One region of the Neobacillus sp. NPDC097160 genome, then DNA from elsewhere that is predicted to be linked to it. Evidence: a T-box and tRNA genes for the amino acid it is inferred to sense, from the RefSeq annotation. Region 1 holds a T-box; the other holds one or more tRNA genes.
The links. A T-box is a leader RNA that pairs with one kind of tRNA and senses whether it is charged. The one in region 1 lies ahead of tyrS (tyrosine--tRNA ligase), so its partner is inferred to be a tRNA-Tyr.

Region 1 (3,384 bases):
CTAATATTTTATATTTATAATATAGATTGTCATCTTCATTTAAGTCTTTCTCGGTATAGCCGTCTTTTTTGGCAAGAACAGTCGTAAGAACATCAATTGCCCGTTTTTCAATTTCAAACGTCAGCCATGGGTAGTTTTCAAGCGGATTAGCAACTGGAGGAGTAAAATCCTTAGTAATGTCGTAGGTCGAGGCCTCCGCATATTGCTGTTGGTTTATGTAGCCGCCATCAAACATTCTTTTTAAAACTGTTTTCATTCTTGTTAGACCTGGTTCAAGGTTATTCTTCACAGTACCTTCCCTTGTAAAAGGTGTATAGCCAAACGGACTTTGCGGCAGACCGGCAATAAAAGCTGCCTGTGGCAGTGACAATTCACTGGCATTTTTACCGAAAATTCCTTTTGCGGCTGCTTGTACACCGGCAATATTCTGTCCGGAGGAATTTCTTCCGAATGTGGATACATTCAAATATGCTTCAAGAATTTCCTTCTTGTCGAAAAATTTCTCTAATCGGAGGGCAAGTAAAATTTCATTGGCTTTTCGTTGAAAGGATACTTCATTTGTTAAAATTTGATTTTTGATTAATTGCTGGGTTAGCGTACTTCCGCCTGATTGAACTGCGGAGTTTGTAACTTCTTGAAAGACTGCCCGGAAAACGGCCTTTGGTACGACCCCGTTATGCTTATAAAAATATTCGTCTTCCGTTGCAATAACAGCATTTGTCAAATCTTTTGATACTTGATCAAGCTTTACTTCATCCCGCACGAGGTCTGATCTAAGTCTGCCAAGATAGACATCATTCGCAAAATATAAATCTGAAGTTTCCGTGTAATTATAAATATCCTTTTTCAAACTTTCGTATGAGCGGACAGGTTCATCTTTCACAAGTGAGGCAAAATAACCGGCACCAACACCTGTTGCAAATGAGCCTCCGAGGATGACGACTGTCAGCACAAGGAGAAATAGGTTCCAAACGACTTGATAGGTAATTCGGGCACTTTTTATCGTTTTTTTATGGGTAAACAAATTAAGTATGGACTTTACTTTTTCCATCCACACTTGCATTTTTTCATTCATTCAGAGCATCACCTCATTATAAAATCACATCCATTATAGCATATAGAAGGTATAAAAACTGACAACATTCTACATTTTTCTGAAATTTCCAGATGATGTTTGACATGCGTATGGAAATATGGTAAAAAAAGCTATAGCAATTTATAATGTAAAGCTGTGAAGGGAAACAACTGTAGTTCTTCTATCCCTGTTTGTAGAGAGCCAGCGGTGGTGTGAGCTGGTACATATAGAAGAATGAATTACATCCTCGAGCTTTTTCTGTGAAAGCATTTGTTAGTAGCGGAAAACGGTCAAAACCGTTAATTTTTTGAGTTGGAGGATTTTTCCTCAAGCTGGGTGGTACCGCGTAATTTTACGTCCCTGCATTTTTGCAGGGGCGTTTTTATTTTAAAAAAATGGAGGGAAATGGGAATGGATTTATTACAGGATTTAGCATGGAGAGGGATTATTTACCAGCAATCAGATGAAGAAGGTTTAAAAGAACTGTTAAGTAACCAGAAGATTTCATTATATTGCGGGGCCGATCCAACGGCAGATAGCTTGCATATCGGCCACTTGGTTCCGTTTTTAACGCTGAGAAGATTTCAGCAGCATGGTCACCGGCCGATCGTCTTAGTTGGCGGTGCAACAGGCTTAATTGGTGATCCTAGTGGAAAAAGCGAAGAACGAAACCTTCAAACTTTAGAGAAGGTGCAAGAAAATGTGGCAGGAATCCAAAAACAGCTAGCGGCTATTTTTGAATTTGAAGGTGAAAATGGCGCTACAATGGTGAATAACTATGATTGGGCCGGCTCGATGGATATTGTTTCTTTTTTACGTGATATCGGCAAGCATATCGGGGTTAATTACATGCTTGCAAAAGATACCATTGCATCAAGGCTTGAAACTGGAATCTCTTTTACCGAGTTCACGTACACCATTTTACAGGCAATGGATTTCAACCATTTATATGAACACCATAATTGTAAATTGCAAATTGGCGGCAGTGATCAGTGGGGGAACATTACGTCTGGTTTAGAATTAATTCGAAAAATGCAGCCGGAAGGTTCAAAGGCATTTGCATTAACGATTCCACTTGTGACAAAGGCGGATGGTACCAAATTTGGAAAAACAGAAGGCGGGGCTGTGTGGCTTGATGCTGAGAAAACATCCCCTTATGAGTTCTACCAATTCTGGATTAACACCGCTGATGCCGATGTTATCAAATACGTAAAGTTTTTCACTTTCCTATCACACGAGGAAATTGACCAATTAGCGAGGTCTGTGGAAGAAGAGCCGCACCTTCGCAAAGCCCAAAAGGCATTAGCAGAAGAGATGACGCGTCTCATCCATGGGGAAGAATCCCTACAGCAAGCGATTAAGATTTCCCAAGCTTTATTTAGCGGAGATGTGAAAAATCTGTCAGCTGCTGAAATTAAACAGGGCTTTAAAGATGTACCTTCCTTTGATGCTCAAGATGTGGAGGGGAATCTAGTTGATTTACTTGTTGCGGCAAAAATTTCTCCTTCAAAACGTCAAGCGCGTGAGGACATTACAAATGGAGCCGTAACCGTAAACGGCGAAAAAATAACAGATACGAACTATTCTTTAAATGAAAATGATCGTATTGAAGGTCAATTTACGATAATTAGAAGAGGGAAAAAGAAGTATACGTTAATAAAATATTAATTGAGTTGGGGCTTTGGGAATCCAAAGCCCTTTTTTTGATTTTTGAAGGACACAAATAAAAAAAATCTCGTACCAATTGGTACGAGATTTTTTGAAAAATTAACGTGAGTAGAACTCAACGATGAATGTTTCGTTAATTTCAGCAGCAAGTTCAGAACGCTCTGGTAAGCGAGTGAAAGTACCTTCTAATTTGTCAGCATCGAAAGTTACATAATCAGGAATGAAGTTTGTTACTTCGATTGCTTCTTTAATTACATCAAGGTTGCGTGATTTTTCACGAACGCTGATCGTTTGACCAGGAGCAACGCGGTATGATGGGATATCTACGCGAGAACCATCAACTAAAATGTGTCCGTGGTTAACTAATTGGCGTGCTCCACGACGAGTGCGAGCAAGACCTAAACGGTAAACTAAGTTGTCAAGGCGTGATTCAAGTAGAATCATGAAGTTTTCGCCGTGAACGCCGCTCATTTTGCCAGCCTTAACGAAAAGGTTACGGAATTGACGCTCAGTTACTCCATACATATGACGAAGCTTTTGCTTCTCTTGTAATTGCAATCCGTATTCAGAAAGCTTTTTACGTTGGTTTGGACCATGTTGTCCAGGAGCGTAAGGACGCTTTTCTAATTCTTTACCTGTGC
Region 2 (3,384 bases), on a different contig from region 1:
ACCCTCAGGGACGGTTCTGTTGGATTTTTTCATTGGTAAAAAAACCAACAGAACCGTCCCCTTGGTCACCCCTGGTCGAAATCACCCTTCAAAAAAATGTATCATAAGGTTAAAATAATAGAATAGAAATTGTGAAAAAGGAGCTGAGTATTGTGGGACCGCAGCCAAGCAAAGTAACATATACATGTAATGGTAAAATATGTCAGATGAACAAACTAATGGAAAACTACCAGTAATTCAAATGGCAGAAGACAATTACAGCTGGAAAGAGTTAGGTAAATACCTAATGACATATGTAGGATATCAGATAAAAATTGACATTATTGATTAGAGAAGAAAGTACAGAATTTCCACCCTTAACAACTAAAGGAAATAAATACTAGGGATGCATGATTACGATGATCAGCTTCCCATTAATTTTAGTCCCTAATTCCGTAAAAATCATTTAATCAATCGTTTGGGCAAAGACAACATAGAACGACAAGCTCAAAAATTTAAAGGATGCGTTACAGAGCTGGAAATCTACATTTATATATATTATGAGGAAATTAGGGAGGATTGGAATTGGCGAATAAATATTGTCCTATATGTGGAGAGGAAAACAATTGCATGACAGGTCCTGGAGAACACGGTAACTGCTGGTGTGATATGGAGGAATTCCCCAATGGTATTTTCGAATTAGTGCCAATGGAAAGTCGAAGAAAACATTGTATTTGTAAAAATTGCTTAAATAAATATAAGGAAGAACAGTAATATTATGTCGATCCATGCAGCGGTGTAAAATAAATCGATAATTGGGCACAAAAATGACTCCTGGGGACGGTTCTTAAGGTCTTTTCATTCACTTTTTCTTGTTCAAAAAGCCACCAGAACCGTCCCCTTGGTTCCAAGTTTCCGTTTCCGGCACCTTTTCGATATCTGGATTGGGGGAGAGAATCGAACTCTTCATTTCATCGAAGTAGGGCCCTTCTACTTGGACGTTTGAATGGATGACAGGCACCAACACAAAAAAAGCAGAGAACCTTTGCTCTCTACTTCTACTTTTAAAAATAATGACTCCGCAGGTAGGACTCGAACCTACGACCGATCGGTTAACAGCCGATAGCTCTACCACTGAGCTACTGCGGAATAATATGGTGGGCCTAAATGGACTCGAACCATCGACCTCACGCTTATCAGGCGTGCGCTCTAACCAGCTGAGCTATAGGCCCACATTTTGGAGCGGGTGATGAGAATCGAACTCACAACATCAGCTTGGAAGGCTGAGGTTTTACCACTAAACTACACCCGCATGCTAGAAATTTGGAGGCAACACCCGGATTTGAACCGGGGATAAAGGTTTTGCAGACCTCTGCCTTACCACTTGGCTATGCTGCCTAACTTTGGCTGGGCAATCTGAACGTGAACCAAAGCATACTGCAATCAAACCACGATGCTTTATTTACTGCTTGGTTATAGCCCAACATGAATAAAAATGGGGCGGCTGATGGGAATCGAACCCACGAATGCCTGAACCACAATCAGGTGCGTTAACCACTTCGCCACAACCGCCATGATGGTGGAGGGGGACGGATTCGAACCGCCGAACCCTGAGGGAGCGGATTTACAGTCCGCCGCGTTTAGCCACTTCGCTACCCCTCCATATATAAAAAAAAAGAAAAGCATATTAGGTAAATGATGGCTCAGGACGGAATCGAACCGCCGACACAAGGATTTTCAGTCCTTTGCTCTACCGACTGAGCTACTGAGCCGTTTTAATATAGTCTCCTAAACTTTTATTAGGATCATCCTTTGCTCAAAAGAACTTTCGTTCTTTCTCGCAGATTGCCGCAGAAGCAATTTCGGTGATGTAAGCAATCTGCTCTACCGACTGAGCTACTGAGCCATAGAAAAAATCTATATCAACGGCATTTAATATACCGGAATAAAAAATGGCGGTCTGGACGGGACTCGAACCCGCGACCTCCTGCGTGACAGGCAGGCATTCTAACCAACTGAACTACCAGACCAAATTGCGGGGACAGGATTTGAACCTGCGACCTTCGGGTTATGAGCCCGACGAGCTACCAGACTGCTCCACCCCGCGACAATAATAAATATTAAATTTTGTCCATGCTCAATGTACCCATGGACTGTATCAATCTCAGAAAGCATATGCAAGCAGCAGCTCGATTGATACAACTCGCAGATTATTCATTGAAGCAACGCTCGTTGCTCCACCCCGCGACAATAGAAATTATAAAGCTTAAAAATAATATGGAGGAGGAAGAGGGATTCGAACCCCCGCGCGGTTTGACCCGCCTGTCGGTTTTCAAGACCGATCCCTTCAGCCAGACTTGGGTATTCCTCCAAATGAGATATAAATGGACCCTGTAGGACTCGAACCTACGACCGGACGGTTATGAGCCGTCTGCTCTAACCAGCTGAGCTAAAGGTCCATTAATGCGATAGCGGCGGAGGGGATCGAACCCCCGACCTTACGGGTATGAACCGTACGCTCTAGCCAGCTGAGCTACACCGCCATTTTTTAAAAAACAATGGAGCCTAGCGGGATCGAACCGCTGACCTCCTGCGTGCAAAGCAGGCGCTCTCCCAGCTGAGCTAAGGCCCCATAATGTGAATGTAAACTTCCTGGTCGGGAAGACAGGATTCGAACCTGCGACCCCTTGGTCCCAAACCAAGTGCTCTACCAAGCTGAGCTACTTCCCGTTTATATGGCGCGCCCGGAAGAAGTCGAATCCACAACCTTCTGATCCGTAGTCAGACGCTCTATCCAATTGAGCTACGGGCGCATTATTCTATAAATGGTGCCGAGGACCGGAATCGAACCGGTACGGTAGTCACCTACCGCAGGATTTTAAGTCCTGTGCGTCTGCCAGTTCCGCCACCCCGGCTTGAAAGAGAGCGGAAGACGGGATTCGAACCCGCGACCCCCACCTTGGCAAGGTGGTGTTCTACCACTGAACTACTTCCGCATAAAACAAGCAAAAAAAGAGAATGGAACTTATTATGGTGAGCCATGAAGGACTCGAACCTTCGACCCTCTGATTAAAAGTCAGATGCTCTACCAACTGAGCTAATGGCTCGTACTATAATGATTCACTAATCTTTTATTGTGGTAAGTCAGATGCTCAAAAGAACTTTCGTTCTTTCTCGCAGATTGCCCGCGGGTGCTTATTCAATGAAGCCCGCAATCTGCTCTACCAACTGAGCTAATGGCTCGTACTAAAATAAAGAAAAGGTGCCGGCGAGAGGACTTGAACCCCCAACCTACTGATTACAAGTCAGTTGCTCTACCAATTGAGCTACCCCGGCGTATAATTTAGAAAAATATTAAGTTCGTTTACGCTGTCTTTGTTACCGTCATCCTGACCTCAGAAAGCT

Region 2: it encodes a tRNA-Tyr, which carries the amino acid that the T-box ahead of tyrS (tyrosine--tRNA ligase) is inferred to sense. The anticodon was not compared.

The regions. Positions count from the first base shown of each region.
Region 1 covers NZ_JBIWDU010000008.1:252,708-256,091, reverse strand. The annotation lists gene ACIQXV_RS13860 (transglycosylase domain-containing protein) at 1-1,075, opposite strand, end outside; T-box leader at 1,223-1,440, shown strand; gene tyrS (tyrosine--tRNA ligase) at 1,487-2,743, shown strand; gene rpsD (30S ribosomal protein S4) at 2,843-3,384, opposite strand, start outside.
Region 2 covers NZ_JBIWDU010000001.1:394-3,777, reverse strand. The annotation lists gene ACIQXV_RS29780 (DUF7713 domain-containing protein) at 200-331, shown strand; gene ACIQXV_RS00115 (cysteine-rich CWC family protein) at 565-753, shown strand; tRNA gene ACIQXV_RS00110 (tRNA-Asn) at 1,057-1,128, opposite strand; tRNA gene ACIQXV_RS00105 (tRNA-Ile) at 1,135-1,211, opposite strand; tRNA gene ACIQXV_RS00100 (tRNA-Gly) at 1,218-1,291, opposite strand; tRNA gene ACIQXV_RS00095 (tRNA-Cys) at 1,304-1,377, opposite strand; tRNA gene ACIQXV_RS00090 (tRNA-His) at 1,476-1,551, opposite strand; tRNA gene ACIQXV_RS00085 (tRNA-Tyr) at 1,557-1,641, opposite strand; tRNA gene ACIQXV_RS00080 (tRNA-Phe) at 1,679-1,751, opposite strand; tRNA gene ACIQXV_RS00075 (tRNA-Asp) at 1,933-2,009, opposite strand; tRNA gene ACIQXV_RS00070 (tRNA-Met) at 2,013-2,086, opposite strand; tRNA gene ACIQXV_RS00065 (tRNA-Ser) at 2,258-2,350, opposite strand; tRNA gene ACIQXV_RS00060 (tRNA-Ile) at 2,365-2,438, opposite strand; tRNA gene ACIQXV_RS00055 (tRNA-Met) at 2,449-2,522, opposite strand; tRNA gene ACIQXV_RS00050 (tRNA-Ala) at 2,539-2,611, opposite strand; tRNA gene ACIQXV_RS00045 (tRNA-Pro) at 2,633-2,709, opposite strand; tRNA gene ACIQXV_RS00040 (tRNA-Arg) at 2,716-2,792, opposite strand; tRNA gene ACIQXV_RS00035 (tRNA-Leu) at 2,806-2,894, opposite strand; tRNA gene ACIQXV_RS00030 (tRNA-Gly) at 2,904-2,975, opposite strand; tRNA gene ACIQXV_RS00025 (tRNA-Lys) at 3,011-3,086, opposite strand; tRNA gene ACIQXV_RS00020 (tRNA-Thr) at 3,243-3,315, opposite strand.